Regions from separate parts of the Streptomyces sp. NPDC101166 genome, predicted to be linked through region 2. Evidence: riboswitches for the same ligand, from Rfam matches in the RefSeq annotation. Region 2 holds a riboswitch; the other holds the start of a gene.
The links. A riboswitch is a leader RNA that binds a small molecule or an ion and turns the genes downstream of it on or off. The one in region 2 is predicted to bind glycine.
Positions count from the first base shown of each region.

Region 1 (14,541 bases), on a different contig from region 2:
ACCCGGGTCGGGGTGGCTGTGGACATCGAGTCCTCTTGGTTCTCGGTACGGGTGGTCATGCCGCCAGCCCCTCTGCGAGCGGCCCGAGCGCGAGGGCGGGGAAGTAGGTGAGACCGGTGATGATCAGCACCGCGCCCACTAGCAGGCCGGTGAACAGCGGTTTCTCGGTGCGCAGCGTGCCCGCGGTGACCGGGACCGGCCGCTGCTCGCCGAGCGAGCCGGCCAGCGCCAGCACGAACACGATCGGCAGGAACCGGCCGAGGAGCATCGCCAGGCCCAGGGTGGTGTTGAACCATTGCGTGTCCGCGTTCAGGCCGGCGAAGGCCGAGCCGTTGTTGTTCGCGGCGGAGGTGTAGGCGTAGAGGATCTCGGAGAAACCGTGCGCCCCGGAGTTGGTCATCGAGTGGACCGGGGTCGGCAGTGCCATCGCGGCGGCGGTCAGGACCAGTACCAGCGCCGGTGTGACGAGGATGTAGCAGGCGGCGAGCTTGATCTCGCGGGTGCCGATCTTCTTGCCGAGGTACTCGGGCGTGCGGCCGACCATCAGCCCGGCGATGAACACCGCGATGACCGCCATGATCAGCATGCCGTAGAGGCCGGAGCCGGTGCCGCCGGGCGCGATCTCGCCCAGCATCATGCCCAGCATGGCGATCCCGCCGCCGAGGCCGGTGAAGGAGGAGTGGAAGGAGTCCACCGCGCCGGTCGAGGTGAGCGTGGTCGACACCGCGAAGATCGACGAGGCGCCGACCCCGAAGCGGACCTCCTTGCCCTCCATGGCTCCGCCGGCGATCTGGAACGCCGGGCCGTGGTGCGCGAACTCGGTCCACATCATCAGAGCGATGAAGCCGGCCCAGATGGCGCCCATCGTGGCGAGGATCGCGTAGCCCTGCCGGACCGAGCCGACCATGACGCCGAACGTCCGCGTCAGCGAGAACGGGATCACCAGCATCAGGAAGATCTCGAAGAGGTCGGTGAACGGCGTCGGATTCTCGAAGGGGTGTGCGGAGTTGGCGTTGAAGTAGCCGCCGCCGTTGGTGCCGAGCTCCTTGACGGCCTCCTGCGAGGCCACCGCCCCGCCGTTCCACTGCTGCGACCCGCCCAGGCTGTGCCCGTCGAGGAACTGACCGACCTCGTGGATGCCGGAGAAGTTCTGGATCACGCCGCAGGCGACCAGTACGATCGCCGCGACGAAGGCGCCCGGCAGCAGGATGCGGGTGACGCCGCGCACCATGTCGGCCCAGAAGTTGCCCAGTTCGCCCGAGCGCGAGCGGGCGAACCCGCGCACCAGGGCCACCGCGACGGCCATGCCGACGGCCGCGGAGACGAAGTTCTGCACGGCCAGCCCGGCGGTCTGCACCACATGGCCCATGGCCTGCTCGCCGTAGTACGACTGCCAATTGGTGTTGGTCACGAAGGACACGGCGGTGTTGAACGCCTGGTCCGGGTCGATCGACCTGAAGCCCAGGGACAGCGGCAGCACGCCCTGGATCCGCTGGAGCAGGTAGAGGAAGAGGACGCCGGCCGCCGAGAAGGCGAGCACCCCGCGCAGGTACGCGGTCCAGCGCATCCGCGTGTCGGGGTCGGCGCCGATGCCCCGGTAGATCCACTTCTCGACCCGCCAGTGCCGGTCGGAGGAGTAGACCTTGGCCATGTGGTCGCCGAGCGGTATGTGGGCGAGGGCCAGCGCGCCGACGAGGGCGAGCAGTTGGAGGACGCCCGCGAGTACGGGACCCATCGATTCTCAGAACCTCTCGGGGAAGAGCAGGGCGAGGACGAGATAGCCCAGCAGGGCGACGGCCACGACCAGGCCGACGACGTTCTCGGCGGTCACAGCTTCGTCACCCCCTTGGCGACGAGGGCCACCAGGGCGAAGACCGCGATCGTGGTGACGACGAAGGCCAGATCGGCCATCGTGAGCTCCTGAAGTCGGGGATGCGGATCGGACGTCCAACGCGCGGCATCGGGCGTCGAACGCTGTCGATGTCGAGGAAACAACCCCGGTGGCCGGAAGCGAGCGCCGTTGACGGCTCCCATACGCCGCTCCACCCGCCCTTGACGGGACTCATACGCGCGTGACGCTGGGTGTCCGACGACGCCTCACGGCCCCGTCACCCGCGCCTGCTCCCCCGTACGGCGCAATGCCCTCCGTACCCGCCCCGGCATCGCCCTCCGACGCTCTTCGCAGGTCCGCCCGGCGAGTCTTAACACAAGCTTGACGCCGCGAACCCCCTTCCGCCGTGGGCCCACGCATCACTCTCCGCTTACGCTGAGGCGGCCGTCCGCGTGATGGCCAAAAACCGCGCACCGCGCGCCGCACCACAGGCCCAGCCGCACCTCAGGAGCACCGCCGATGGCCACCACCGAGCACCCCGCATCCGGCCGCCTTCGCGCGTGGATGCTGGAGGGCCTGTCCGACATGGGCAAGGACGGCGGCCACCAAGGCCCGCACGCGGCGCCGGAACCGGCCCACGAGGGTCAGCGCTGGTACCGGGTCATGTGCCTGACCGGCGTCGACTACTTCTCCACCCTCGGCTACCAGCCGGGCATCGCCGCCCTCGCGGCCGGACTGCTGTCGCCGATCGCGACGATCGTGCTGGTGATCGTCACGCTGGCCGGGGCGCTGCCGGTCTACCGGCGCGTCGCCGAGGAGAGCCCGCGCGGCGAGGGCTCGATCGCCATGCTGGAGCGGCTGCTGTCGTTCTGGAAGGGCAAGCTGTTCGTCCTGACCCTGCTCGGCTTCGCCGCCACCGACTTCCTGATCACCATCACCCTGTCCGCGGCGGACGCCTCCACCCACCTCGTGGAGAACCCGCACCTCAACAGCGCCCTGCACGACCGGCAGATGCTGATCACGCTCATCCTCGTGGCGCTGCTCGGCGCGGTCTTCCTCAAGGGCTTCCTGGAGGCGATCGGGTTCGCCGTCGTCCTGGTGGGCGTCTACCTCGCGCTGAACGCGGTCGTCGTGGTCGTCGGGCTGTGGCACATCGCCACCGAGGAACACGTCGTCACCGACTGGTCGAGCGCCCTGACCGCAGAACACGGCAACGTCTTCGTCATGATCGGCCTGGCCCTGATCGTCTTCCCCAAACTCGCGCTCGGCCTCTCCGGCTTCGAGACCGGCGTCGCCGTCATGCCGCACGTCCAGGGCGAGCCCGGCGACACCGACGAACGTCCGACCGGCCGCATCCGGGACACCAAGAAGCTGCTCACCACCGCCGCCCTGGTCATGAGCGGCTTTCTGATCACCACCAGCTTCATCACCACCCTGCTCATCCCGGAGAAGGAGTTCGAGCCCGGCGGAGACGCCAACGGCCGCGCGCTCGCCTATCTGGCGCACGACTACCTGGGCAACGTCTTCGGCACGGTCTACGACGTCTCGACGATCGCCATCCTGTGGTTCGCCGGGGCCTCCGCGATGGCCGGCCTGCTCAACCTGATGCCGCGCTACCTGCCTCGCTACGGCATGGCCCCGCACTGGGCCCGCGCCGTGCGCCCGATGGTCATCGTCTTCACCCTGGTCGCCTTCCTCGTCACCTGGATCTTCGACGCCGACGTCGACGCCCAGGGCGGCGCGTACGCAACCGGTGTGCTGGTGCTGATCAGCTCGGCGGCGATCGCCGTGACCATCGCCGCCCGCAAGGCCGGACAGCGCAAGTGGACGATCGCTTTCGCGGTCATCGCGGCGGTGTTCCTCTACACGACGGTCGTCAACGTCATCGAGCGTCCCGACGGCGTGAAGATCGGCGCCTGTTTCATCGCCGGCATCATCCTCGTCTCGCTCCTGTCCCGGCTGGCCCGCGCCTTCGAACTCCGCGTCACCGGCGTGACGCTCGACCCCATGGCGGAACGTTTCATCCGGGACATGGCCAGCCGGAAGATCCGGTTCATCGCCAATGAGCCCGACCAGCGCGACAAGGCAGAGTACCGCGACAAGATCGAGCAGATCCGGTACGACAACGACATCCCCGGCCAGGAGGACTTCGTCTTCGTCGAGGTCACCGTCCTGGACCCGTCCGAGTTCGAGGCGAACCTGACCGTGCGCGGCGAGGTCCTGCACAACCGCTACCGGGTCCTGACCCTGGAGTCCTCCTCGATCCCCAACGCCCTGGCCGCGCTGCTGCTCCACGTCCGCGACGCGACGGGCTGCACGCCCCACATCTACTTCGAGTGGACCGAGGGCAATCCGTTCGCCAACTTCCTGCGCTTCTTCCTCTTCGGTCAGGGCGAGGTCGCCCCGGTCACCCGAGAGGTCCTGCGCGAGGCGGAACCGGACCGCGCCCGCCGCCCCCGCGTCCACACCGGCTGACGCGGGCCCGGCCGGCCGGTGCCCCTATCGTGACGGCATGCAGTCCTACACCATCGGCCAGGCCGCGCGTCTGCTCGGCGTGAGCCCCGACACCGCGCGCCGCTGGGCCGACGCGGGCCGGGTGGCGACCCACCGCGACGAGACCGGGCGACGTCTCATCGACGGCGAGGACCTCGCCGCGTTCTCCGTCGAACTCGCCCAGGCGGGCAGCCCCGAGGAGGGCGCGGCCTCCTACACCTCGGCCCGCAACGCCTTCCCCGGCATCGTCACCGCGATCAAACTCGGCGACGTCGCCGCCCAGGTGGAGATCCAGGCCGGCCCGCACCGCCTGGTCTCCCTGCTCACCCGGGAGGCCGTGGAGGAACTCGGCCTGGAGATCGGCATGGAGGCCACCGCCCGCGTGAAGTCGACCAACGTCCACATCGACCGCGTCTGATCGCAGTCGGCAAAGCACATGCACCCCTCAGGCATCGTTCTCGGCGGCTGATGCGAGGCCAGCAGGCGATCACACCTCGCACATGCGGCATTATCATCACGGCAGGGACCCGTTCGAGGGACCGACGACACCGAGGAGATCGCCGTGATGACCCGAACCAGGCGCCGGGCCCGCCGGACGTCGCAGGCCGCCGCCTCGGCGGTCGCGCTGCTGGCCCTGGCCGGCTGTTCCGACGCCGAGGGCACGGCGACCGACGCCTCCGGATCCCCGGCGAAGCCCTCGGGGACGGTGACCGTCTTCGCGGCCGCCTCCCTCAAGGAGAGCTTCACCGCGCTCGGCAAGGAGTTCGAGAAGACCCACCCCGGCACCGAGGTCACCTTCAGCTTCGGCGGCAGCGACTCCCTCGCCGCGAGCATCACCGGCGGCGCCCCGGCCGACGTGTTCGCCGCCGCCAGCGCCAAGACCATGGCGATCGTGACGGACGAGAAGGCCAACGCCTCCGCCCCCGTCACCTTCGCCCGCAACCGGCTGGAGATAGCCACCGCCCCGGGCAACCCCGACAAGATCGCCTCCCTGAAAGACCTCACCAGGCCGGGCCTGAAGGTCGTCCTGTGCGACAAGAGCGTCCCGTGCGGCGCCGCCGCCCAGAAGGCCCTCACCGCCGGCGGCCTGAAGGTCACCCCGGCCTCCTACGAGCAGGACGTCAAAAGCGCCCTGACCAAGGTCGAGCTGAAGGAGGCCGACGCCGCGCTGGTGTACAAGACCGATGTGCACGCGGCGGGTGACAAGGTGGAGGGCGTGGACTTCCCAGAGTCGGCCGGCGCCGTCAACGACTACCCCATCACCCTCCTCGGGGACGCCCCGAACCCGACGGCGGCCCGTGCCTTCATCGACCTCGTGCGGTCCGCGCAGGGCGCCCGCGTGCTGTCCGAGGCCGGATTCCTGAAGCCGTGAAACGCGGGGTCCGCGCGGGCGTTCCCTTCGCGCTCCTCCTGCCCGCCCTCCTCGGACTGGCCTTCCTCCTGCTGCCGCTGGTCGCTCTCGTGGTGCGCGCCCCCTGGCACCACCTGCCCGAGCAGCTGACCAGCGACGCGGTCTGGCAGGCGCTGCGGCTCTCCCTCGTCTGCGCCACCGCCGCGACCGCGGTGAGCCTGGTCGTCGGCGTGCCCCTGGCCTGGCTGCTGGCGCGCGCGGACTTCCCCGGCCGCGGCCTGGTCCGCGCCCTGGTCACCCTGCCGCTGGTGCTGCCCCCGGTGGTGGGCGGTGTGGCGCTGCTGCTGGCCCTCGGCCGCAACGGCGTGGTCGGGCAGTGGCTGGACGCCTGGTTCGGCGTCACGCTCCCCTTCACCACGGCGGGCGTCGTCGTCGCGGAGACGTTCGTGGCGATGCCGTTCCTCGTCATCAGCGTCGAGGGGACCCTGCGCGCCGCCGACCCCCGCTACGAGGAGGCCGCCGCCACCCTGGGCGCCTCCCGCTTCACCGCTTTCCGCCGCGTGACCCTGCCGATGGTCGCCCCGGGCATCGCGGCCGGCGCGGTGCTGGCCTGGGCACGCGCGCTCGGCGAGTTCGGCGCCACGATCACCTTCGCGGGTAACTTCCCCGGCCGCACACAGACCATGCCGCTCGCCGTCTACCTCGCCCTGCAGAGCGACCCGGAGGCCGCCATCGCCCTCAGCCTGGTGCTCCTGGTCGTGTCCGTGGCCGTCCTGGCGGGCCTGCGCGACCGCTGGATGACCGCGCCATGACCGCGGCCGGCGCACCCCTCACCGCGGGCCTGGACTCCCGCCTCGTCGTCGACCGCGGCTCCTTCCGCCTCGACGTGACGCTCCGGGCCGCGCCCGGCGACGTCGTGGCCCTGCTCGGCCCCAACGGCGCCGGCAAGACGACGGCCCTGCGCGCCCTGGCCGGGCTCGTCCCGCTGGCCGAGGGCCATCTGCGCCTGGACGGCGAGGCGCTGGAGCGCACCGCGCCGGAGTCCCGTCCCGTCGGCGTGGTCTTCCAGGACTACCTGCTCTTCCCGCACCTGAGCGCACTGGACAACGTGGCGTTCGGCCCGCGCTGCCAAGGCGCCACCAAGGCGCAGGCCCGCGCACAGGCCGCCGGATGGCTGGAGCGCATGGGTCTCACCGAACACGCCGGCGCCAAGCCCCGCCGACTGTCCGGCGGCCAGGCCCAGCGCGTCGCCCTGGCCCGCGCCCTCGCCACCCACCCCCGGCTGCTGCTGCTCGACGAGCCGCTCGCCGCGCTGGACGCCCGCACCCGGCTCGAGGTGCGCGCCGGGCTGCGCCGCCATCTGGCGGCGTTCGAGGCCGTCGCCGTCCTGGTCACCCATGACCCGCTGGACGCCATGGTCCTCGCGGACCGTCTGGTCGTCGTCGAGCACGGCCGCGTCGTCCAGGAGGGCGCCCCGTCCGACATCGCCCGTCATCCCCGCACGGAGTACATCGCGCAGCTGGTCGGCCTCAACCTCTACCGGGGCCGGGCCGACGGGCACACGGTCCATCTGGACGCGGGGCCCGCGCTGACCACGGCGGAGGAGCTCTCCGGCCCGGTCTTCGTCGCCTTCCCGCCGAGCGCGGTCACCCTCCACCGCGACCGCCCCGCCGGCTCCAGCGCCCGCAACATGTGGCGCTGCGAGGTGGCCGGTCTGGAGACCCACGGCGACCAGATCCGCGCCGACCTCGGCGGCGAACTCCCGCTGGCCGCCGACCTCACCACGGTCGCGGCCGCCGAGCTGGACCTGCACCCCGGCGCCACGGTCTGGGCGACGCTCAAAGCGGCACAGACGCACGCATACCCGGCATAGCGCCGACCGGGCCCTACGGTGGATGCCCATGACCCTGAGCATCCGCAACCAGCTCCCCGGCACGGTCACCGCCGTCGCCCCCGGCGACGTGATGGCCACCGTCGGCATCCGCCTCACCAGCGGCCGGTCCGTCACCGCGGCGATCACCAGGGAGGCCGTGAACGGCCTCGATCTGGCGCCCGGCTCCGCCGTCCGCGCCCTGGTGAAGTCGACGGAGGTCGCGGTGGCCACCGGCCCGGTCGAGGGGCTGTCGATCCGCAATCAGATCCCCGGCACGGTCACCGGCATCGCCGTCGGCAGCGCGATGGCCTCGGTCGGGCTCGCCGTCGAGGACGGCGAACTGGTCGCCGTCATCACCCGGGAGGCCGTCGAGGACCTCGGTCTCACCGTCGGCTCCCACGCCGTCGCCCTCATCAAGGCGACCGAGGTGTCCCTGGCGACGGGATGAGACGCCCGAGGGCTCCCGCCCACAGGGGACGGGAGCCCTCGGCGCACCGGCGCGGGCCGCCCGGCGTCAGTCCTCGTAGGCGTCCAGCGGCGGGCAGGAGCACACCAGGTTCCGGTCGCCGAAGGCCTGGTCGATCCGGCGCACCGGCGGCCAGTACTTGTCGGCGGCCGACACCCCGGCCGGGAAGACGGCCTCCTCCCGCGAGTACGCGTGCTCCCACTGCCCGCCGAGCGCGGCGGCGGTGTGCGGTGCGTTGCGCAGCGGGTTGTCGTCGGCCGGCCACGCGCCCGAGGCGACCTTCTCGATCTCCGCACGGATGGCGATCATCGCCTCGCAGAACCGGTCCAGCTCGATGATGTCCTCGGACTCGGTGGGCTCGATCATCAGCGTCCCGGCCACCGGGAACGACATCGTCGGCGCGTGGAAGCCGTAGTCGATGAGCCGCTTGGCCACGTCGTCGACGCTCACCCCGGTCGCCTTGGTCAGCGGCCGCAGATCGATGATGCACTCGTGCGCGACGAGCCCGCCGGGGCCGGTGTACAGCACGGGGTAGTGCGGTTCGAGCCGCTTGGCGATGTAGTTGGCGCTGAGCACCGCCACCTGGGTGGCCCGCTTCAGCCCCTCCCCGCCCATGAGCCGCACATAGGCCCACGAGATCGGCAGGATGCCGGCGGAGCCCCAGGGCGCGGCCGAGATCGGTCCGACGCCCGTCTCGGGCCCCGCGGCGGGCTGCAGCGGGTGGTTCGGCAGGTACGGGGCGAGGTGCGAGCGCACGGCCACCGGGCCGACGCCGGGACCGCCGCCGCCGTGCGGGATGCAGAACGTCTTGTGCAGGTTCAGGTGGGAGACGTCACCGCCGAAGTGCCCCGGCTTGGCCAGCCCCACGAGCGCGTTGAGGTTGGCGCCGTCCACGTACACCTGGCCGCCGGCGTCGTGCACCTGGGCGCAGATGTCGGCGACGTGCTCTTCGAACACACCGTGCGTCGACGGGTAGGTGATCATCAGCACGGCGAGCTCGTCACGGTGCTTGTCGATCTTCGCCCGCAGGTCCTCGACGTCGATCTCGCCGTCGCCGGCGGTGGCGACGACGACGACCTTCATGCCGGCCATCACGGCACTGGCGGCGTTCGTCCCGTGCGCGGACGAGGGGATCAGGCACACCGTGCGCTGCTCGTCCCCGTTGGCCCGGTGGTAGCCGCGCACGGCGAGCAGCCCGGCCAGCTCGCCCTGCGAGCCCGCGTTGGGCTGGAGGGAGACCTTGTCGTAGCCGGTGACCTCGGCGAGCCGCTCCTCCAGTTCCCGGATGAGGGTGAGGTATCCCTGCGCCTGATCGGCGGGCGCGAAGGGGTGCAGTTGCCCGAACTCGGGCCAGGTGACCGGCTCCATCTCGGTGGTGGCGTTGAGCTTCATGGTGCACGAACCCAGCGGGATCATGCCCCGGTCCAGCGCGTAGTCCCGGTCGGACAGCCGGCGCAGGTAGCGCAGCATCGCGGTCTCGGAGCGGTGCTGGTGGAAGACGGGGTGGGTGAGGACCTCGTCGGCACGCAGCAGCCCCGTGGGCAGGGTGTCCTCGGTGACCGCGTCCAGCGCCGCGATGTCGCCCTCGGTCCCGAACGCGGCCCACACGGCGGTGATCTGGGCCCGCCCGGTGGTCTCGTCGCAGGCGATCGACACGTGGTCGGCGTCGACGAGGCGCAGGTTGACGCCGTTGCCCCGCGCGGCGGCGACGACGTCGGCGGCCCGGCCCGGCACACGGACGGTCAGCGTGTCGAAGTAGGAGCCGTGCACGACCTCGGCCCCGCCGGCCGTGAGCCCCGCGGCCAGGATCGTCGCGTACCGGTGCGTGCGCCGGGCGATCGCCCGCAGCCCCTCGGGGCCGTGGTACACCGCGTACATCCCGGCCATGACGGCGAGCAGCACCTGAGCCGTGCAGATGTTGCTGGTCGCCTTCTCCCGCCGGATGTGCTGCTCGCGCGTCTGCAGCGCCAGCCGGTAGGCCTTGTCGCCGTCCACGTCGACGGAGACGCCCACGAGCCGCCCGGGCAGGCTCCGCGCGAACTTCTCCTGGACGGCCATGTAGCCGGCGTGCGGCCCGCCGAAGCCCATCGGCACACCGAACCGCTGCGTCGTGCCGACGGCGATGTCCGCGCCCAGCTCCCCGGGCGAGGTCAGCAGCGTCAGAGCGAGCAGGTCGGCAGCGACGACGACGAGCGCGCCCAGCTCGTGGGCCTGGTCGATGACGGGCTTGATGTCCCGTACGACGCCGGAGGCGCCTGGGTACTGGAGCAGCACGCCGTTGATCTCACGGCCGGCGATCTCGGCGGGGATGCCGTCGGCGAGGTCTGCGACGACCACCTCGACGCCGGTCGGCTCGGCGCGGGTCTCGATCACGGCGATCGTCTGCGGCAGCACGTCCGCGTCGATCAGGAAGAGACCCTTCTTGTTCTTGCCCATGCGGCGGGCCAGCGCCATCGCCTCGGCGGCGGCCGTCCCCTCGTCGAGCAGCGAGGCGCCCGAGGTGGGCAGCCCGGTCAGGTCGGCGACCATGGTCTGGAAGTTCAGCAGGGCCTCCAGCCGGCCCTGCGAGATCTCCGGCTGATAGGGCGTGTAGGCCGTGTACCAGGCCGGGTTCTCCATGACGTTGCGCAGGATGACGGGCGGCGTGAACGTGCCGTAGTACCCGAGGCCGATCATGGGGGCGAGGACCTCGTTGCGGTCGGCGAGCGACCGCAGCTCGGCCAGCACCTCGGCCTCGGTGCGCGCGCCGGGCAGGTCCAGCGCGTCGGCGTTCTTGATCACATCCGGGACGGAGGCGGCGGTCAGCTCGTCCAGCGAGCCGTATCCGACCTGCGCGAGCATCTTGGCCCGCGCCTCCTGGTCAGGGCCGATGTGGCGCTGCTCGAAGGGGATTCCCTGTTCGAGGTCGGAGAGCGGAATGCGATGGGCGGTCATTGCGGAGGCCTCCTGGTCTGACGCGACCTTCGAGGGGCACCACTGGCGCGGGTACCCGGACGGCCTCCCCCTCTGTCATCTCAACCTGAGAGTTTCACCGGCCGCCCGTGGGCGTCCGGTTTTCACCGTCGGTGAGAGCGGCAACTCGCGCCACCGCTCTGCTTTCCAGAGTGACCTCGTCCGTGCGGTACGTGGGCCTGAGAGATTCCGGGGAGGATTTGCTCCTTCGGCGCCTCCGATGGCGTCTCGGAGGACTCTCCCGCACGGGGTCAGCAGCCGTTGCCAGACTACCAGCGGGGTCAACGCCCCTCCTTTCGAGTGGCCGCCCGTCCGGTTGTGCTCTTTTGTAGTGCTTACGGATGAGGTGCGACCACGTGGAGGGCCCGTGCAGACCGACATCGATCCGCGCAACCTGATCGGCCGCAAGGCGTTCGACCGCAACGGCGCCAAGATCGGCACGGTGGACGAGGTCTACCTCGACGACGCGACCGGCGTGCCGGAATGGGCCGCCATACGCACCGGCCTCTTCTCCCGTGACGCCTTCGTCCCGCTGGAGCCCAGCGAACTGGTGGAGGGCGCGCTGCGCATCCCCTTCGAGCGGACCCTGATCAAGGAGGCCCCCGACTTCGGCGTGGGCCGCCACCTCTCCCCCGAGCAGGAGCTCCAGCTCTACCACCACTACGGCCTCGACGTGGCCGCCCCTCCCCCGCTGCCCGACCACGACTTCGGCAGACTCGCCGGCTCGGACGACACCTGAGCCGCGCCGCAGGTCACCGGGTCGGGGCCGTGCGGGGCCCGGGCCCGGGCGCAGCCGCACGCGGGGCTGCCTCCGTCTCGGGCGGCGGTCCGGCGCCGGGCGTCCCCGGGGGCGCGCCGGGCACCAGGGGCAGCGGGTCCGCCGGCTCCAGGGCGGGGTCGTCGACCCGGAACGTCCGCACCCGGCCCACATCCGACCAGGGCGTCTCGAAACGCACGGTGACCCGGCCGAGGCCGCTGCCCTGCACCCAGCCGTGCCCCAGCTCGGCGTGGCGTATGTCGAGCCCCGGACGCCACCGGTGTTCCGCGGGCGTCTCCTCCCGCTCGGCTGACTCACGCGCCGGCTCCTCCTCGGGCGCCGCCGACATCCGCTCCCCCGCGGCCTGTGCGAACAGGTCCTCCTGCGTGTAGTCCGCCAGGCCGCTGACTCCCACGCCGAGCAGCCGCACCCCTCCCGTGGTGTCCACGGATTCCAGCAGCCGCGCCGCCGCCTCCCGCACCACGGCGGGGTCGTCGGTGGGCCCGCGCAGGGTCTCGGACCGGGTGAGCGTGGAGAAGTCGTAGCGCCGTACCTTCAAAACGATCGTCCGTCCCGACAGCCCGGCCTCGCGCAGCCTGCGCACGCACCGGTCCGCCAGCCGCCCGACCTCCAGCCCCACCCGCAGCCGGTCGTGGATGTCCACGTCGTAGGTGTCCTCCACGGACACCGACTTGGTCTCCCGCTCGGCCACCACCGGCCGCTCGTCCCGCGCCAGCGCCATGCCGTACAGCGCGTGTCCGTGCGCCTTGCCCAGCAGCCGTACGAGTTCGTCCTCGCCGGCCTCGGCGAGCTCGTCGACCGTGGTGATCCCCGCCCGTCTGAGATGGTCGCCGGTCGCAGGCCCCACGCCCGGCAGCGTCCGCACCGACATCGGGCCGAGCAGCGCCCGCTCGGTCCCCGGCTCGATCAGCACCAGCCCGTCCGGCTTGGCCCGCTCCGAGGCGATCTTCGCGAGCATCTTGGAGGCGGCCAGCCCCACCGACCCCGTGAGCCCCGTGACGGCACGGATGTCCGCGCGCAGCCGGACCCCGGCCGCCTGCGCCGACACACCGTCCCAGGCCGCTCCCCCGGCCTCCAGGTCGACGAACGCCTCGTCCAGGCTGAGCGGCTCCACCAGCGGGGACAGGGCCCGCAGCAGCGCCATCACCTGGTCGCTGATGGCGCGGTAGAACATGAACCGCGGCACCAGGTAGGCGGCGTTCGGAGCCAGCCGGCGCGCCTGCCCCATGGGCATCGCCGAGTGCACCCCGAACACCCGCGCCTCGTACGAGGCGGTGGCCACCACCCCGCGCGGCCCGAGGCCCCCCACGATCACGGCCTTCCCGCGCAGGCTCGGCTTGGACGCCTGCTCCGCCTGCGCGAAGAAGGCATCCATGTCGAGGTGCAGGATGGTGGGCGCGTTTCTCACATCTCCGATGCTGCACCACACCACTGACAACGGCGTCACACCGCGGTCTCCGACGGCCGAGAGGCCGCCGGAAAGGCTCCCCGGAAGGTCAGACCGCCCGGTTGCGCCGCCGCGCCAGCTCGTCGGCCGGGTTGTGCCCCACGAGCGTCTCCCCGGTGTCGAGGCGTTCCCCGTGCAGCTGCGACAGCGCGCTCTCGACGTCCCGCCAGACCACGCCCACCGCGATGCCGAAGACTCCCTGGCCGCCCTGAAGCAGCGCGTGGACCTCGTCGGGGGACGTGCACTCGTAGACCGTGGCCCCGTCGCTCATCAGCGTCAGCCGCTCCAGATCACGGAACCCGCGCTCACGCAGGTGCTGGACGGCGGTGCGGATGTTCTGCAGCGACACCCCCGTGTCCAGGAACCGCTTGACGATCTTCAGGACGACGACGTCCCGGAAGCTGTACAGACGCTGGGTGCCCGACCCGTGGGCGGGCCGCACGCTCGGCTCGACGAGCCCCGTGCGGGCCCAGTAGTCCAATTGCCGGTAGGTGATGCCCGCGGCCGCGCAGGCCGTCGGACCCCGGTAGCCGATCTGTTCGGACGCCATGGACGCCGCCCCTCCGCCGCTCGGCACGGCCGCCGGCCGCTGCGAAGCCTGCGGGGCCGCACTGCCGTGACCGGGATGCCCCCCGCTCGCACGCAGCCGAGAGCCTGGGGGCGGGTACGGACCGCCACCCCCGACACCGAATCCGGGGGCACCCCCAGCCGTACCGTCGCCGCTGCTTCTCACGCCGACCTCCGTCCTTGACCTGCCTCTCGACGGTAGGCAGTCACCGGGGGTGCGTCAACGATCGCCACACTCGCCACGCCGGGTGATAATCACCCTAAGAGTGGTTTCCCGCACCCCGTCGCGGGGAAAGGCTAGCCGAATGCGCTGAGAAGGAGCCGTAGGACGCTCTCACTCGCCCCCGGCAATTGCCGGGAACCGGCCCTGCCGCAACGCCCCCTCGGAAGTGCCGGCAGCGCCCCGCGAGGCCTACTGATTGCTGGTGCCGAAGTCCTCCGGGGAGATCTGGTCGAGGAACTCGCGGAACTTCTCCACCTCGTCCTCCTGCTCGTCCGGGATCGCGATGCCCGCGTCGTCCAGCACCGTGTCGCTGCCGAAGATCGGCGTCCCGGTGCGCAGGGCCAGCGCTATGGCGTCGGAGGGGCGGGCGCTCACCTCGACCCCGCTGGCGAAGACCAGCTCGGCGTAGAAGACGCCCTCACGCAGATCCGTGATGCGCACTTCCGTGAGCTCCTGGCCGACAGCCTCCAGCACGTCCTTGAACAGATCGTGGGTCAGCGGCCGCGCCGGAGCCATGCCCTGCTGGGCGAAGGCGATGGCCGTCGCCTCCCCCGGCCCGA
Region 1 covers NZ_JBIWPF010000034.1:25,753-40,293, forward strand. Annotated here, with positions in the region: gene kdpB (potassium-transporting ATPase subunit KdpB) at 1-59, opposite strand, end outside; gene kdpA (potassium-transporting ATPase subunit KdpA) at 56-1,735, opposite strand; gene kdpF (K(+)-transporting ATPase subunit F) at 1,742-1,831, opposite strand; gene ACIRS4_RS34685 (hypothetical protein) at 1,828-2,034, opposite strand; gene ACIRS4_RS34690 (amino acid transporter) at 2,351-4,306, shown strand; gene ACIRS4_RS34695 (molybdopterin-binding protein) at 4,344-4,742, shown strand; gene modA (molybdate ABC transporter substrate-binding protein) at 4,890-5,696, shown strand; gene ACIRS4_RS34705 (ABC transporter permease) at 5,681-6,487, shown strand; gene ACIRS4_RS34710 (ABC transporter ATP-binding protein) at 6,484-7,548, shown strand; gene ACIRS4_RS34715 (molybdopterin-binding protein) at 7,577-7,996, shown strand; gene gcvP (aminomethyl-transferring glycine dehydrogenase) at 8,063-10,948, opposite strand; glycine riboswitch at 11,124-11,220, opposite strand; gene ACIRS4_RS34725 (PRC-barrel domain-containing protein) at 11,334-11,705, shown strand; partial or broken gene ACIRS4_RS34730 (DNA polymerase IV) at 11,627-13,152, opposite strand; gene ACIRS4_RS34735 (MerR family transcriptional regulator) at 13,241-13,924, opposite strand; gene ACIRS4_RS34740 (bifunctional nuclease family protein) at 14,171-14,541, opposite strand, start outside.
Region 1: it holds a riboswitch for glycine, as region 2 does, so the genes downstream of both, gcvP (aminomethyl-transferring glycine dehydrogenase) here and gcvT (glycine cleavage system aminomethyltransferase GcvT) in region 2, are expected to answer to the same signal.

Region 2 (14,541 bases):
CACCTCGACCGGCTTGTTGTTGCGGACCGCGATGGTGGTCGTGAAGCCGCCGGGCTTGCCGCAGGCCTTCAGGGCCTCCTTGGCCTTGGCCTCGTTGCCGCTCTTGTTGGCGCCGGCGATCTCGTACGGGTCGTACTTCTGGCCCTCGGCGCCCGGGACCGACGGCGGCAGCATGTTGGTGCCGATGTCGCCACCCGCGACGGGGCCGCCGCGCGCGGTCTGGAGCGAGACGTGGTCGGCGCCGTAGATGACGGCCTTGCGGCACTCGATGTTGTCGAACGGCGCGACGCTCTGCGGGAAGACCGCGTAACGGACGTAGCCGGAGACCGGGTTGTCCAGGTTGGCCTTGTGCTGCTTCAGGGCGGTGGTGCGGCCCTGCGGCGACATGCCGGTCTGGTTGAGGTCCAGGTCCAGGTCACCGTTGAGCAGACGCTGGTCCAGCTGGTTGGCGTCGGAGAAGAACTGGACGGTGATCTTGTCCGGGTAGGCCTTGCGGATCGGGTCCGAGGCCTGCTTCCACTGGTCGTTGCGGACCAGGTTCAGCGACTTGCCGGGCTGGTACGACTGGAACTTGTAGGGGCCGGAGGAGAACGGCTTCAGCTGGTACTGGGCCTTGGTGTCCTTGTCCTGGCGGACCGGGGACGCGGAGATCAGGCCGAGCATCTCCTCGAAGTCCGAGTTGGCCTTCGGCAGCTTGAAGACGATGGTCTTGTCGTCCGGGGTCTCGATGGCCTTCAGACCGAGCTTGTCGGCCGAGGTGTCCTTGTACGGACCCTTGTAGGCGCCGGTGGGGTCCAGCACGTCCTTCAGGTACGTCGGGCCGCCGGACAGCACGTCCTGCGCCCACACGCGCTCGATGCCGTACTTGATGTCCTTGGAGGTGATCGGCTTGCCGTCCTCCCACGTCACGCCGTCACGCAGGGTGTACGTGTAGGTCTTGCCGTCGTCCGTCACCTTGGCGAGACCCGTGGCGAGGTCCGGGGTGAGCTCGGCGCCCGCCTTGCCCGGCTCGGTCTTGTTCGTGACGAGCTGACGGCTGTAGTACCGGGCGAAGTTCCACATCATGCCGTAGTAACCGCGCGTGGTGTCCCACGAGTCGGCGTCCTGGGCGGCGCCGAACTTCAGGGTGCCGCCCTTCTTGGCGAGCGAGGCCTGGGCGACCTTGTTGTTCGCGGCGTCGAAGCCGGCGGCGCCGTTCTTCGAGCCGCCGCCGTCGTTGTCTCCGCCTCCGCACGCCGCCGTGGTCAGCAGCGCGGCGACCGCGGCGGCAGCGGCAAACGCCTGCTTCCGCCGCCCTGAGGTGCGTTCGGTAGTCACGATCTCGGATCCTCCGGATAGATGAGAGCCCCCGTGTGAGACCACGGGACAGTCAGTGGTGCGGCGGTTCAGCGGGATGCCTTCGGGTCGAGCGCGTCCCTGACGCCGTCGCCGAAGAGGTTGAAGGCGAGCACGGTGATGAAGATCGCCACACCCGGGACCACCATGTACATGGGGTCGGACTCGTAGTAGTCGATCGCGCTGGAGAGCATCTGACCCCAGGAGGCGGTGGGCGGCTTGACGCCCACGCCGAGGAAGCTGAGCGCGGCCTCGGTGAGGATGTTCGTGGGGATCATCATCGTGGTGTAGACGATGATCGGGGCCACGAGGTTGGGCAGCAGCTCCTTGAAGAGGATGTACAGCCGTCCGGCGCCCAGCGAGCGGGCGGCCTCGACGTACTCGCGCTCACGCATGGACAGCGTCTGGCCGCGCACCACTCGCCCGATGTAGGGCCAGCCGAAGAACCCGATGACGAGGATCATCACGAAGACGCGCACATTGGAGCCGGTCAGGCCCAGCAGGTTGCTCGGCATGACGGAGACCAGCGCGATGATGAACAGCAGCTGGGGGAAGGCGAGCAGACCGTCCATCACACGGCTGACCAGGGAGTCGACCCAGCCGCCGAAGAAGCCGGCGAGGATGCCCAGGACCGTTCCGAGGATCACGGCCACGACGGCCGACAGGAAGCCGACCAGCAGGGAGATGCGGGCGCCGTAGAGGATGCGGGCGAAGATGTCGCGGCCGTTGACGGGCTCCACGCCGAGCAGGTGCTCACCGCTCACGCCGCCGAGCGAGCCCGTGGGGGTGCCGAACAGCGGGTCGATGAGGTTCTCGTGATACTCGTTCGGGTCCTGCCCGAGCGCGCCGGTGATGACCGGGGCGAGCAGCGCGATCACCACGAGGAAGAGCACGACGATGCCGCCCGTGAGGGCGAGCTTGTCCCGCTTCAGGCGCTCCCAGGCGATCCGGCCGAGGGAACGACCCTGTACGGCCTTCGTGCCGGAAGCGGCGGCCGCCGCTTCCTCGACCGGGCTCGGGGCCGCTTCCGCGGTCGGCTCGTGCAATGGTGCCGTCATCTGGCAGGGACCCCTCTCAACCGGCGGTAGCCGGCCCGCACTTGCCGCTGTAGCGGCGTGATCAGTCCGTTCGTGTGCAGGGGCGAAGCACCCCTGGAGCGGGAGTCTTCAACGCTTTGGCGATCTGTTGCCAGACTTGGCAGGAAAAGGATGCGTAAACGTGATGCGGTCAGATGGATTCCGTTATCCGGACGGTGGGTAATGACTGCCGGACGGGGGCGAATGCGGACATATGCGCATTGATGCGCCCCAACTGCCGCTATCTACGCGCGAAGACGATCGGTGCCCTCCCCGGCGGGAACACGCTGGGTGAGGGGCGGGCGGGCAAGGTCAGAAACGGCCGGCGGGCGGATAGCCGTAGCCCGCCACGGGCGCCTGCGAGGGGGCGGCGGGGGCCGGGGCGTGGGCCTCGCGGTCGTAGAACGGGCGGGCGTGGACGCGCATCCACATCACCACCGGGTCGTGGTCGTCGGTCATGGCGACCGTCGACACCGGCAGCCCCTCCGGGACCGCGCCGATCGACTGCTGCATCATCGCCCGCACCGCGTCCACGGCCGGCGGGGACGTGTCGTACACGTCCAGCCCGATGACGAGGTACGGCGCGCCCAGGGCCGGCTGGACCCAGGCACGGCGCAGTGCGCGCAACGCCGGTGTGCGGTGGGCGTTCTGCGCGAGGAGGGCGTAGAACTGCGGGACCTCCACGCCCGGTTCGGACAGCCGCAGCGGGCCGGCCGGCTGGCGGTCCAGGCCGGTCGCGATGCGGCGCAGGTCGAGCCAGGGGATGCCGACGCCGCCGCCGGGGGCGTGCGGGTTCAGCCAGAGGCCGTGGTGGTCCGGGTACAGCGTGCGGGCCACGTCGAGGCCGTCGACCACTTCGTACGATCTGTTCCAGCCGCTGGCCGAGAGTTCCTGGGCGGAGGTGACGCAGGGGGCGTAGCCGTGGCCGTCGACGTCCATCGTGCCGTACTGGGCGTCCGGGGAGCCTGCCTGGCCCTGCCACAGCAGCATCCACACCTGGCCGGTGGTCGGGGTGGCGAGGGCGCGCAGGAGCGCCTCGTAGGCGTCGTAGCGCCCGGGCGTCACCTGGCGCAGCATGTGCTCGACCTGCCCGGTCGCGATGCCGCTGGCGCTCACCTGTACCGCCCCTTCGATTGGTTGGCCTCGATTCGTGGAGACTAGCTTAGGTGGCTTCGCCGACAACGGGTGCCCATCGGGTGTCGGTTGTTCGGCCGGGCGCACCTTGCGGGGCGGGTGCCTGCCGTCGGCGGGGGGCTCGCCGTCGGCGGGGCGGGGGCTCGCCGTCGGCGGGTGCGGGCTGTGGGGGGGCTGGGCGCGCAGTTCCCCGCGCCCCTGGAGTTGGGCCGGTCGCCCTGGGGGCCAGGGACCCGGGGTCCCCCGCCCCTGCAGGTGCGAGGTGTGGGGGGGCTGGGCGCGCAGTTCCCCGCGCCCCTGGAGTTGGGCCGGTCGCCCTGGGAGTCAGGAGCCCCGGGGTCCCCCGCCCCTGCAGGTGCGAGGAGTGGCGGGTCGTCGCCCGGTTCCCCGGTGCGGGTCAGCGGGTGTAGAACGGGCGGACGTTCTCCTTCAGCCATCTGGCCACCGGGTCGTCCGTGACGTCCAGGAGGACCAGGTTGACCGGCCAGTGGGTCGGGGTGGCGGTCAGGGCTCGGCCGAGGGCTTCCAGGGGGAGGGCCCTCAGGTCGCCTTCCCATGGGGAGAGTTCGACGCCGACGAACATCACCGGGTCGGCCGTCTCGATGGCCGCGAGGCAGCGGCGGGCCGTGACGACGACGCCGATCGCCTCGAACTCGGCCGACGCGGCGGACAGGAAGTCGATCGGGTCGTCCTGCCAGTCGGGCTCGAACAGCCGGACCCGGCCACCGGCGGCGGGGCCGTCCAGCGGGGTGCGGCCGGCGCGGCACAGCTCGGCGACGGCGCCGGGCGGCAGCGGGACGCCGACCACGCCCTCCGGGTTGACCGCGATGCCCACCTGCGGCGGCAGCCCGCGCGCGAACTCCACAGCCGGGGCGATCGTGTACGACATGTGCGAGCCGGCGACCTGGCGGAACTGTTCCTCGGAGCTGAAGACGGGCACGTAGGCCTGACCGTCGAGCTCCAGCGTGGGCAGGTCCAGGGGGCCGCTGTGCGGACCGCCTCCGCTGGGCAGCGGGATCCACACGAAGCTGCGGCTGAGCACCTCCACGATCCGCGCGCCGGCGCCGGGCACGCCGAGGGAGGCGGACAGCGCCTCCTCCAGTTCGTTGCCGGGCCATCCGCCATGCGAAGGGGGGTGCGCCTGTGCCGGGAAACCCGCGGAGAAGTCCGCCGGGAAGTCCGCCGGGGGGAATTCCATCTGCCTACCGCCGCCTGCCGAGAACCACTGGTGCCAGAAAAGGCTAACGGGTGCCGCCACCCCGCCCCCGCCCGCGCCCCTCCGGCGGGCTCAGCCGGTGAAGTCGATGCGGCGCAGCGTGTCCGCCGCGTCGCGGTCCAGGAGTACGGCCGAGCCGCAGCCTCCGGGCAGCCGGCCCTTCTCCACCGCGCGCAGCAGACGGGACGCGGCCCGCCGGTGGCGCAGGAAGGCGTAGCGGGACACCCCGCGCCCCCGTGCCCGCTGCCCTTCGAGCGCGGTGTCCACGGTGACGTCGAGCAGCAGCAGGTGCAGCGTGCCCCCGCGGCGGCGGGCCTCACGGGCCAGCCAGTCGCGCACCCACGCCTGCGTACCGCAGTCGTGCACGACCACCCCCTTGCCCTCGCGCAGCGCGCGCCGCAGCCCCACGTAGTGGGCGAGGCGGACGAGGGGACGGTAGAGCGCGTACGGCAGCGCGCGCGGCGTCCGCGCGTCCCAGCGGTCCCGGGTGTCCTGCGAGTCGACGCGGTGGCCCTTGACCGCGCGCCGCATCAGGGTGGACTTCCCGCTGCCGGGCAGGCCGGTGACCACGACCAGGTCGCGGGGCCCGAACAGCAGGCCGTGCGGGCTGTGGCCGGCGCGGGCGCGCAGGTCGCGGACGACGGGAGCGGTCCGGGAGCCGCAGGCTGCTCCGGCGGTCGCCGCGGGCTGCGCCGGCACGGCGATCGCCGAGGTGGTCGCGTAGGCCGAGGTGGTCACGTACGCCGTGGTCCTGTTCACCGTGGTCGTCCTCCCCTGGGGTCCGACAAGTCTTCTCCCCATCGAGCGTAAAGAGAAGGTAATGCGCGGCGCCTTCCGATTTCGTGCACGTACCGCCACAAGCCGGTTACAGATGCGGCCTGCCCTGACCGGGGCGAGCCGTGCAATGATGGCCGCGCCAACTGCATACCGGCCGTTTGAATCCGCGCGGGAGAGTTCCCCGGCGGCGCTCGCCCAGAGCGCCCGCCCGGGACGCCGAAGGAGCAAGTCCCTCCCTTGAATCTCTCAGGCCCCGTACCGCGCGGGCGAGGCACATCTGAAAAGCGGGCCGGCCCCTCGACAGGGGGCGGCTCCACCCAAGGTGCAAGCCATGGTCACCCCGTCGTACGGATGGCCTTCATGGCGAACCTCTCAGGTTCCGATGACAGATGGGGAGGAACGACCTCGCCAGTCTTGCCTTGGGAGACGAACGCCCGATGAGCAGCACCCCGCTTCGCCATACCGCCCTCGACGCCCTGCACCGCTCGCTGGGCGCGACCATGACCGACTTCGCCGGCTGGGACATGCCCCTGCGCTACGGCTCCGAGCGCGACGAGCACAACGCCGTGCGCACCCGGGCCGGGCTCTTCGACCTCTCGCACATGGGCGAGATCACGGTGACCGGCCCGGCCGCGGCCGCTCTGCTGAACTTCGCGCTGGTCGGCGACATCGCCTCCGTCGGCGTGGGCCGCGCCCGCTACACCATGATCTGCGTGGCGGACGGCGGCATCCTCGACGACCTCATCGTGTACCGGCTGGCCGAGACCGAGTACATGGTCGTCGCCAACGCCTCCAACGCCCAGCCGGTGCTGGACGCCCTGGTGGAGCGGTCCGCCGGCTTCGACGCCGAGGTCCGCGACGACCGGGACGCCTACGCGCTGCTCGCCGTCCAGGGCCCGGAGTCCCCCGGCATCCTCGCCTCCCTCACCGACGCCGACCTCGACGGCCTGAAGTACTACGCCGGCCTGCCCGGCACGGTCGCCGGCGTTCCCGCGCTGATCGCGCGCACCGGCTACACCGGCGAGGACGGCTTCGAGCTGTTCGTGAAGCCGGAGCACGCGGTCGAGCTGTGGCAGGCGCTGACCAAGGCGGGCGAGGGCGTCGGCCTGATCCCGTGCGGGCTGTCCTGCCGGGACACCCTGCGCCTGGAGGCGGGCATGCCGCTGTACGGGCACGAGCTGTCGCTGTCGCTGACCCCCTTCGACGCCGGGCTCGGCCGGGTGGTGAAGTTCGGCAAGGAGGGCGACTTCGTCGGGCGCGAGGCGCTGCTGCGGGCCGCCGGGCGGGCCGAGGCGAACGCCCCGCGCGTCCTGGTCGGCCTGGTCGCCGAGGGCCGCCGCGTCCCGCGCGCCGGGTACGCCGTGGTCGCGGGCGGCGAGGTGGTCGGCGAGGTCACCTCCGGCGCCCCCTCCCCCACCCTGGGCAAGCCGATCGCGATGGCGTACGTCGACGCCGCGCACGCAGCGCCGGGCGCCGAGGGCGTGGGCGTGGACATCCGGGGCAGCCACGAACCGTACGAGGTCGTGGCCCTGCCGTTCTACAAGCGCCGCAAGTAGTCGCCCGGCGCGTCGCGCGAGGTCGCGTCCACCGGCGTGACCCCGCGCACATTTAGCCGCCCACCAGCGGTTTCCCCAGTCACCCAGCCATCAGCACTCCCCCGCGTACAGGAGAATTCAGGCCATGAGCAACCCGCAGCAGCTGCGTTACAGCAAGGAGCACGAGTGGCTGTCGGGCGCCGAGGACGGCGTCTCGACGGTCGGCATCACGGAGCACGCGGCCAACGCGCTCGGCGACGTGGTCTTCGTCCAGCTCCCCGAGGCCGGCGAGACGGTCACCGCGGGCGAGACCTGCGGCGAGCTGGAGTCGACCAAGTCGGTCAGCGAGCTGTACTCGCCGGTGGACGGGGAGATCGTCGCCGTCAACCAGGACGTCGTCGACGACCCGTCGCTGGTGAACTCCGCCCCCTTCGAGGGCGGGTGGCTCTTCAAGGTACGGGTCACGGGCGAGCAGGAGGAGCTGCTCTCCGCCGACGAGTACACCGCCTACACCGCCGGCTGAGGAGTCGTAGACGCATGTCTGTCCTGAACACGCCCCTGCACGAGCTCGACCCGGAGGTCGCCGCGGCGGTCGACGCCGAGCTGCGCCGCCAGCAGTCCACGCTGGAGATGATCGCCTCGGAGAACTTCGCTCCGCTCGCGGTCATGGAGGCGCAGGGCTCGGTCCTGACCAACAAGTACGCCGAGGGCTACCCGGGGCGCCGCTACTACGGCGGCTGTGAGCACGTCGACGTGGCCGAGCAGATCGCGATCGACCGGATCAAGGACCTGTTCGGCGCCGAGTACGCCAACGTCCAGCCGCACTCGGGCGCCTCCGCCAACCAGGCCGCCCTGTTCGCGCTGGCCCAGCCCGGCGACACCATTCTGGGCCTGGACCTGGCGCACGGCGGCCACCTCACCCACGGGATGCGGCTGAACTTCTCCGGCAAGCAGTTCGACGTGGTCGCCTACCACGTGGACGCCGCCGGGCTGGTCGACATGGCCGAGGTGGAGCGGCTGGCCAAGGAGCACCGCCCGAAGGTGATCATCGCGGGCTGGTCGGCGTACCCGCGGCAGCTGGACTTCGCGGAGTTCCGCCGGATCGCCGACGAGGTCGAGGCCTACCTGTGGGTGGACATGGCGCACTTCGCGGGCCTGGTGGCCGCGGGGCTGCACCCGAACCCGGTCGAGCACGCGGACGTCGTCACCTCCACCACCCACAAGACGCTGGGCGGCCCCCGCGGCGGGATCATCCTCGCCAGGAAGGAGTTCGCCAAGAAGCTGAACTCGTCCGTCTTCCCGGGCTTCCAGGGCGGTCCGCTGGAGCACGTGATCGCGGCGAAGGCGGTCTCCTTCAAGGTGGCGGCGAGCGAGGAGTTCAAGGAGCGCCAGCGGCGTACGGTGGACGGCGCCCGTATCCTCGCCGAGCGTCTGACGGCCGAGGACGCCCGCGCGGCCGGGGTCAACGTCCTGTCGGGCGGCACGGACGTGCACCTGATCCTGGTGGACCTGCGGGAGTCCGAGCTGGACGGCCAGCAGGCCGAGGACCGTCTCCACGAGGTCGGCATCACGGTCAACCGCAACGCCGTCCCGAACGATCCGCGGCCTCCGATGGTCACCTCGGGGCTGCGGATCGGCACGCCGGCCCTGGCCACCCGCGGCTTCACCGCCGAGGACTTCGCCGAGGTCGCGGACGTGATCGCGCAGACGCTGAAGCCCGCCTACGACGCCGAGGCGCTGCGCGCGCGAGTCGTCGCCCTGGCCGAGAAGCACCCGCTGTACCCCGGTCTGGGGAAGTAGTTCCGTAGTTAGCCGTTTTCCGGCGGACGCCCCGCGCACTCGTGAACGGGTGGGCGGGGCGCCGGCGGAAGACTTCTGCACCACCCTGTATGGAGGAGTTCCCGTGGCCATCTCGGTCTTCGACCTGTTCTCGATCGGCATCGGCCCGTCCAGCTCCCACACGGTCGGCCCGATGCGGGCGGCGAGCATGTTCGCGCGCCGGCTGCGCAACGAGGGCCTGCTGTCCTCGGTCGCCTCCGTCCGCAGCGAGCTGTACGGCTCCCTGGGCGCCACCGGCCACGGCCACGGCACCCCCAAGGCCGTGCTGCTCGGCCTGGAGGGCGACTCGCCGCGCACGGTGGACGTGGAGACGGCGGACGAGCGCGTGGAGGCGATCAGGTCGGCCGGCCGCATCCGGCTTCTGGGCGAGCACGAGATCCCGTTCGCCTACGACGACGACATGGTCCTGCACCGCCGCGAGACGCTCCCGTACCACGCCAACGGCATGACGCTGTGGGCCTACGACGAGCAGGGCAAGGAGCTCCTGACCAAGACGTACTACTCGGTCGGCGGCGGTTTCGTGGTCGACGAGGACGCGGTCGGCGCCGACCGCATCGTGCTCGACGACACGGTCCTGAAGTACCCCTTCCGCACGGGCGACGAGTTGCTGCGGCTGGCGCGGGAGACGGGTCTGTCGATCTCCTCGCTGATGCTGGAGAACGAGCGGGCCTGGCGGACCGAGGAGGAGATCCGCGAGGGGCTGCTGGAGATCTGGCGGGTGATGCAGGCCTGCGTGGCGCGCGGCATGTCCCGCGAGGGCATCCTGCCCGGCGGCCTGCGCGTGCGTCGTCGCGCCGCCATGACGGCCCGTCAACTCCGGGCGGAGGGTGACTCGTTGGCCCACTCCATGGAGTGGATCACGCTCTACGCGATGGCGGTCAACGAGGAGAACGCGGCCGGCGGCCGCGTGGTCACCGCCCCCACCAACGGCGCGGCCGGCATCATCCCCGCCGTCCTGCACTACTACATGAACTTCGTCCCCGGCGCGGACGAGGACGGCGTGGTCCGCTTCCTCCTCGCGGCGGGCGCGATCGGCATGCTCTTCAAGGAGAACGCCTCCATCTCCGGCGCGGAGGTCGGCTGCCAGGGCGAGGTCGGCTCGGCCTGCTCGATGGCGGCGGGCGCGCTGGCGGAGGTCATGGGCGGCTCGCCCGAGCAGGTGGAGAACGCGGCCGAGATCGGCATGGAGCACAACCTGGGCCTGACCTGCGACCCCGTGGGTGGCCTGGTCCAGATCCCCTGCATCGAGCGCAACGGCATGGCCGCGGTGAAGGCGGTCACCGCCGCCCGCATGGCGCTGCGCGGCGACGGCTCGCACAAGGTGTCCCTGGACAAGGTCATCAAGACGATGAAGGACACCGGCGCGGACATGTCCGTCAAGTACAAGGAGACGGCCCGGGGCGGGCTGGCGGTGAACATCATCGAGTGCTGAGGCCCCGCGGGGACGGACTCCGCCCGTGCGGCCGGTCTCGGCTGCACGGGCGGTCGTCGTCACCGGGCGCGGGGCCCTCTCAGAGGTGCTGTTCGGTGGCGCGGGTGCGGTGGTACTCGTCCTGGCGCTCGTCCGTGATGTACGCCGGCACCGGGAAGTCCCACCAGCCGGGCACCCAGGGGCCCGCGGCGTCGCGGTCCGTGGGGACCTCGACCAGGGCGGGGGCTCCCGACTGGACGGCCTTGCGCAGGGTCGGCTCCAGGGACTCGGCGTCGGAGACCTTCCACGACTCGAGTCCGAAGGCCCGGCCCATGGCCGCGAAGTCGGGGCTGTACGGCGAGCCGTCCGGGTGGGAGAACTCGACGCCGATGTGCCGCGAGGTCTGCTTGCGCTGGCCGCCGCGGATCGACATGTAGCCCGCGTTGTTCTGGATGACGAAGATCACCGGTGCGTCGGCGGTGACGCTCATGGCGATCTCCTGGGCGCTCATGAGGAAGTCGCCGTCGCCGAGGACGCAGACCACGGGACTGTCGGGCCGGGCGAGCTTGGCGCCGATGGCGGCCGGGACGGCCCAGCCCATGGAGGAGAAGCCGCCCGAGGTGAGGTGGGTGCGCGGTGAGTAGACGGGGAACGTCTGCTTGACCGCGCCCTGCGTGTTGCCCGAGCCGGCGACGATGATCGCGTCGCGCGGGAGCACCGAGCGCAGGGCGCCGAGCGGGCGCTGTGAGGTGAACGGGAAGCGGTCGCTGTCGCGGCGGCCGGCAAGCTTCTCCTCCCAGTCCTGCTTGAGCCGGGCGAGTTCGGCGAGGTACTCGGAGCGGTCGACGCCCTTGGCGGGGAGGGAGTCGACGATGGCCGCCACGGCGCGCTGCGCGTCGGCGACGATGCCCACTTCGGCGGGGTAGTTCTTGCCGATCTCGTGCGGGTCGATGTCGATGTGGATGAGCTTGGCGGGCGGGATGGAGAAGCTGACGCCCTTGGCGTAGCTGGAGGCGGACCAGTCGGTGAAGCGACAGCCGACGGAGATGACGACGTCGGCGGAGCTCGCGATCGCGTTGCCGGTCATCGTGCCGGTCTGGCCGACGCTGCCGGCGAACAGCTCGTGGTCCTCGGGGAAGGCGCTCTTGCCGTTCCACGTGGTGACGACAGGGATCTGCCAGCGTTCGGCGAGAGCGAGGACCTCGTCGGACGCCTCGGACGTGATCGCCCCGCCGCCGACCACGATGACCGGCCGGGTGGCCGCGCGCAACACGTCGACGGCGCGGTCCACGGCCTCGGGGTCGGGGTGCTGGCGGCCGACGGGGATGCGCCGCTCCAAGTCGTGGAGCTCCACGTTCGCCGCCTCGGCCTGCACGTCCATGGGGATCTCGAGGTGCACCGGGCCCGGGCGGCCGGTCAGCATGGAGTTGAAACAGCGGTGCAGGACGAAGGGGAGCTCCTCGACACGGGTGACGACCCAGTGCCGTTTGCTGACGGCCTCGGCCACCTTGGGGAAGTCGTTGGCCGTGTAGCGGTCCAGTTCCTGGAGCAGTCCGTGGCCGCGCATGTGGGTGGGCGGGCCGCCGGTGATGACCAGGACGCTGGTGGAGTCCGTGAACGCGGTGCCCATACCGATGACGGTGTTGCTCGCGCCGGCGCCGATGGAGGTCACCGCGGCCTGCGGGCGGCCGGTGACACGGTAGTAGCCGTCGGCGAGGTGGACGGCGCTCTGCTCGTGGAAGGTCTGGATGAAGGGGATCCTGGACTCGTCGTCGAGGAAGGCGTCGGTCAGTGACCAGATGCCGTGGCCGGGGATGCCGGCGACGACGTCGACCCCGTGGTTGCGCAGGGTCCGCGCGACGATCTGGCCTCCGGTGAGGACAGGCATGGTGTGCTCCCGATCAAGCTCGGTTCGGATGGTGGGGTCAGGCGTTCTGGCGGGCGGCCCAGGCGAAACCCTGTGTGCACAGGCGGGTGACGTCCGGGTTCTGGAGGTCGTCGAGGTCGTGTCCGACCGCGCTGTAGAAGACGCGGCCCTGTCCCCAGGTCCGGGTCCATGCCTGAGGGATCGTCTTCCCTTCCAGCCAGGGCAGGTGTTCGCCGGTGAAGGTGCTCTCGGCCAGGACGTGGTTGTTGGGGTCGACGGACATGTAGTACTGCTCCGACGCGACCCGGAAGTCCTTCACTCCGGCGGTGATCGGGTGGCCGGCGTCCGTGACGGTGACCTCGTAGGGATACTTCACGCCTTCGCCGGCGGGGTGTTCGAGGAAGCTGCCGCCGATGAGCCAGTGGTACTTCAGGCTTGTGCGGAACGCGGCGGCGGCGCCGTGCCAGGCGGCGATCCCGGTGCCGTTCTCCACCGCGCCCAGCAGGTTCGACTCCTGGGCGGCGGTCAGGCCCTCGGACAGCAGAGCGTTGTTCCAGTTGAGTGCGATGAGGTCGTAGCCGGTGAGGTCGGCGTCGAGGGAGAAGATGTCGTTGGTCTCGTCGACGTCGAATCCGAGGTTCTTGAAGATCGGGAGGGCCCATTCCTCGGCCACCTGGTAGGGCTTGTGCCCCGGCCAGCCTCCGTACAGGTACAGCACGCGGGTCATGTGTCGCTCCCTCCGGTCGTTCGGGCCATGGCCGCGGCGCGCTCGCGCAGACGCGCGGCGACCTCCATCGCGTCGCCCTCCGGGGCGGTGGACTTGCGCTCCGGCTTCATGACCAGCAGGTACACCAGGCCCACGGCCGCGACGACGAGGAAGCCGACGAGTGCGATCCACTGGTCAAGGAGCGGGGTTCCCGCGCCGCCGGTGGGCAGGGCGAGAAGGACCATTCCGAGCACGCCGTAGATCAGGGCGGCCACGTTGACCACGAAGCCCCAGCGGCCGAGGGTCCAGGCCCCGGCGGGGCGCCAGCCCTTCAGACGCATCCGCAGCGCGGCCAGCACGACCATCATGAACGCCGCGTATCCGGCCAGCACCTGGAAGGACACGATCTTGGTGAGGGAGTCCGGCGAGTAGTAGACGAACACGAAGATCAGCAGCGGGACGACGTTCACGGCCAGCAGCGCGTTCATGGGGACGCGGTGCCGCTTGGAGATCTTCGAGAAGACGCGGGATCCCGGGAACATGTCGTCGCGGGCGAAGGAGAACACGATCCGGCTCGCGGCGGCCTGCTGGCTCATCACACCCGCGATGAAGGACGTGATGATGACGGTGAGCACCGCCTTCGTGCCCACGATGCCGAGCGAGTTCTGCAGGATCGAGGGGATCGGGTTGGTGTCCTCGCCCGAGAGGATCGAGCCGAGGTCCGGAGCCGCGAGCGCGTAACCGACGAACGCGAGCAGCGCGGCCACTCCGCCGACGGCCACGGTCAGCTGCATGGCCCGCGGGATGCTGCGGGAGGGGTTGGGGACTTCCTCCGCGATCTCGCCGCACGCCTCGAAGCCGTAGAAGAGGAAGAGGCCGACGAGGGAGGCGGCGATGAAGGCCATGATGTAGTCGTCGTGGTTGGAGCTGCTGGTCTCGAAGAAGATCGCGACCGAGTTGTGCCGTTCGAAGATCAGCAGGTACAGGCCGACGAGGACGATGCCGATCAGTTCCGCGGCGAGTCCGATCTTCGAGATCAGAGCCAGTGTCCTGGTGCCGAAGCAGTTGCAGATGAGGCAGACGACGGTCATGCCGATCGCGATCCACAGGCGCTGGGCGGGGGTGGAGCTGATGCCGGGCGCGTCGGCGGTTCCGGCGAAGAGGCTGGCCAGGAAGTCCGAGCTGAAGAGTGCGGTGCTGGTGATGCCGATGGTGATGGTGCAGATGTAGATCCACGCGTTGAACCAGGCGTAGCGCCCGTTCCACAGCCTTCGGACCCATTGGTAGAGCCCGCCCGCGAGCGGGAACTGCGAGACGACCTCGCCGAAGACCAGCGCGACCAGGAACTGTCCGGCCCCGACGATGCCGATCCAGAAGATCGACGGTCCGCCGGCCGTCGCCAGACCGACCGCGAAGAGGGACACGACGCCCACGAGGGGCGAGAGGTACACGAAGCCCAGGGCGAAGTTGCCCCACAGGCTGACCTTGCGGTCGAACTTCTGCTCATAGCCGAGTACGGCGAGCAGTTCGGCGTCGGCGGCCGAGGAGACGGGACTCCCGGTCCCGCCCGTGGAACTGACGCGGGTGGATCTGGGCGCCGCGTGCGCCTCGTTCTCCGTAGCTGACATGACGATCTCCGTGGGTC
Region 2 covers NZ_JBIWPF010000008.1:36,128-50,668, reverse strand. Annotated here, with positions in the region: gene ACIRS4_RS16190 (ABC transporter substrate-binding protein) at 1-1,317, opposite strand, end outside; gene ACIRS4_RS16185 (ABC transporter permease) at 1,386-2,393, opposite strand; gene ACIRS4_RS16180 (enhanced serine sensitivity protein SseB C-terminal domain-containing protein) at 2,724-3,527, opposite strand; gene ACIRS4_RS16175 (enhanced serine sensitivity protein SseB) at 3,943-4,743, opposite strand; gene ACIRS4_RS16170 (AAA family ATPase) at 4,834-5,520, opposite strand; glycine riboswitch at 5,698-5,809, shown strand; gene gcvT (glycine cleavage system aminomethyltransferase GcvT) at 5,976-7,094, shown strand; gene gcvH (glycine cleavage system protein GcvH) at 7,219-7,596, shown strand; gene glyA (serine hydroxymethyltransferase) at 7,611-8,873, shown strand; gene ACIRS4_RS16150 (L-serine ammonia-lyase) at 8,977-10,344, shown strand; gene ACIRS4_RS16145 (thiamine pyrophosphate-binding protein) at 10,424-12,211, opposite strand; gene ACIRS4_RS16140 (ThuA domain-containing protein) at 12,249-12,917, opposite strand; gene ACIRS4_RS16135 (APC family permease) at 12,914-14,524, opposite strand.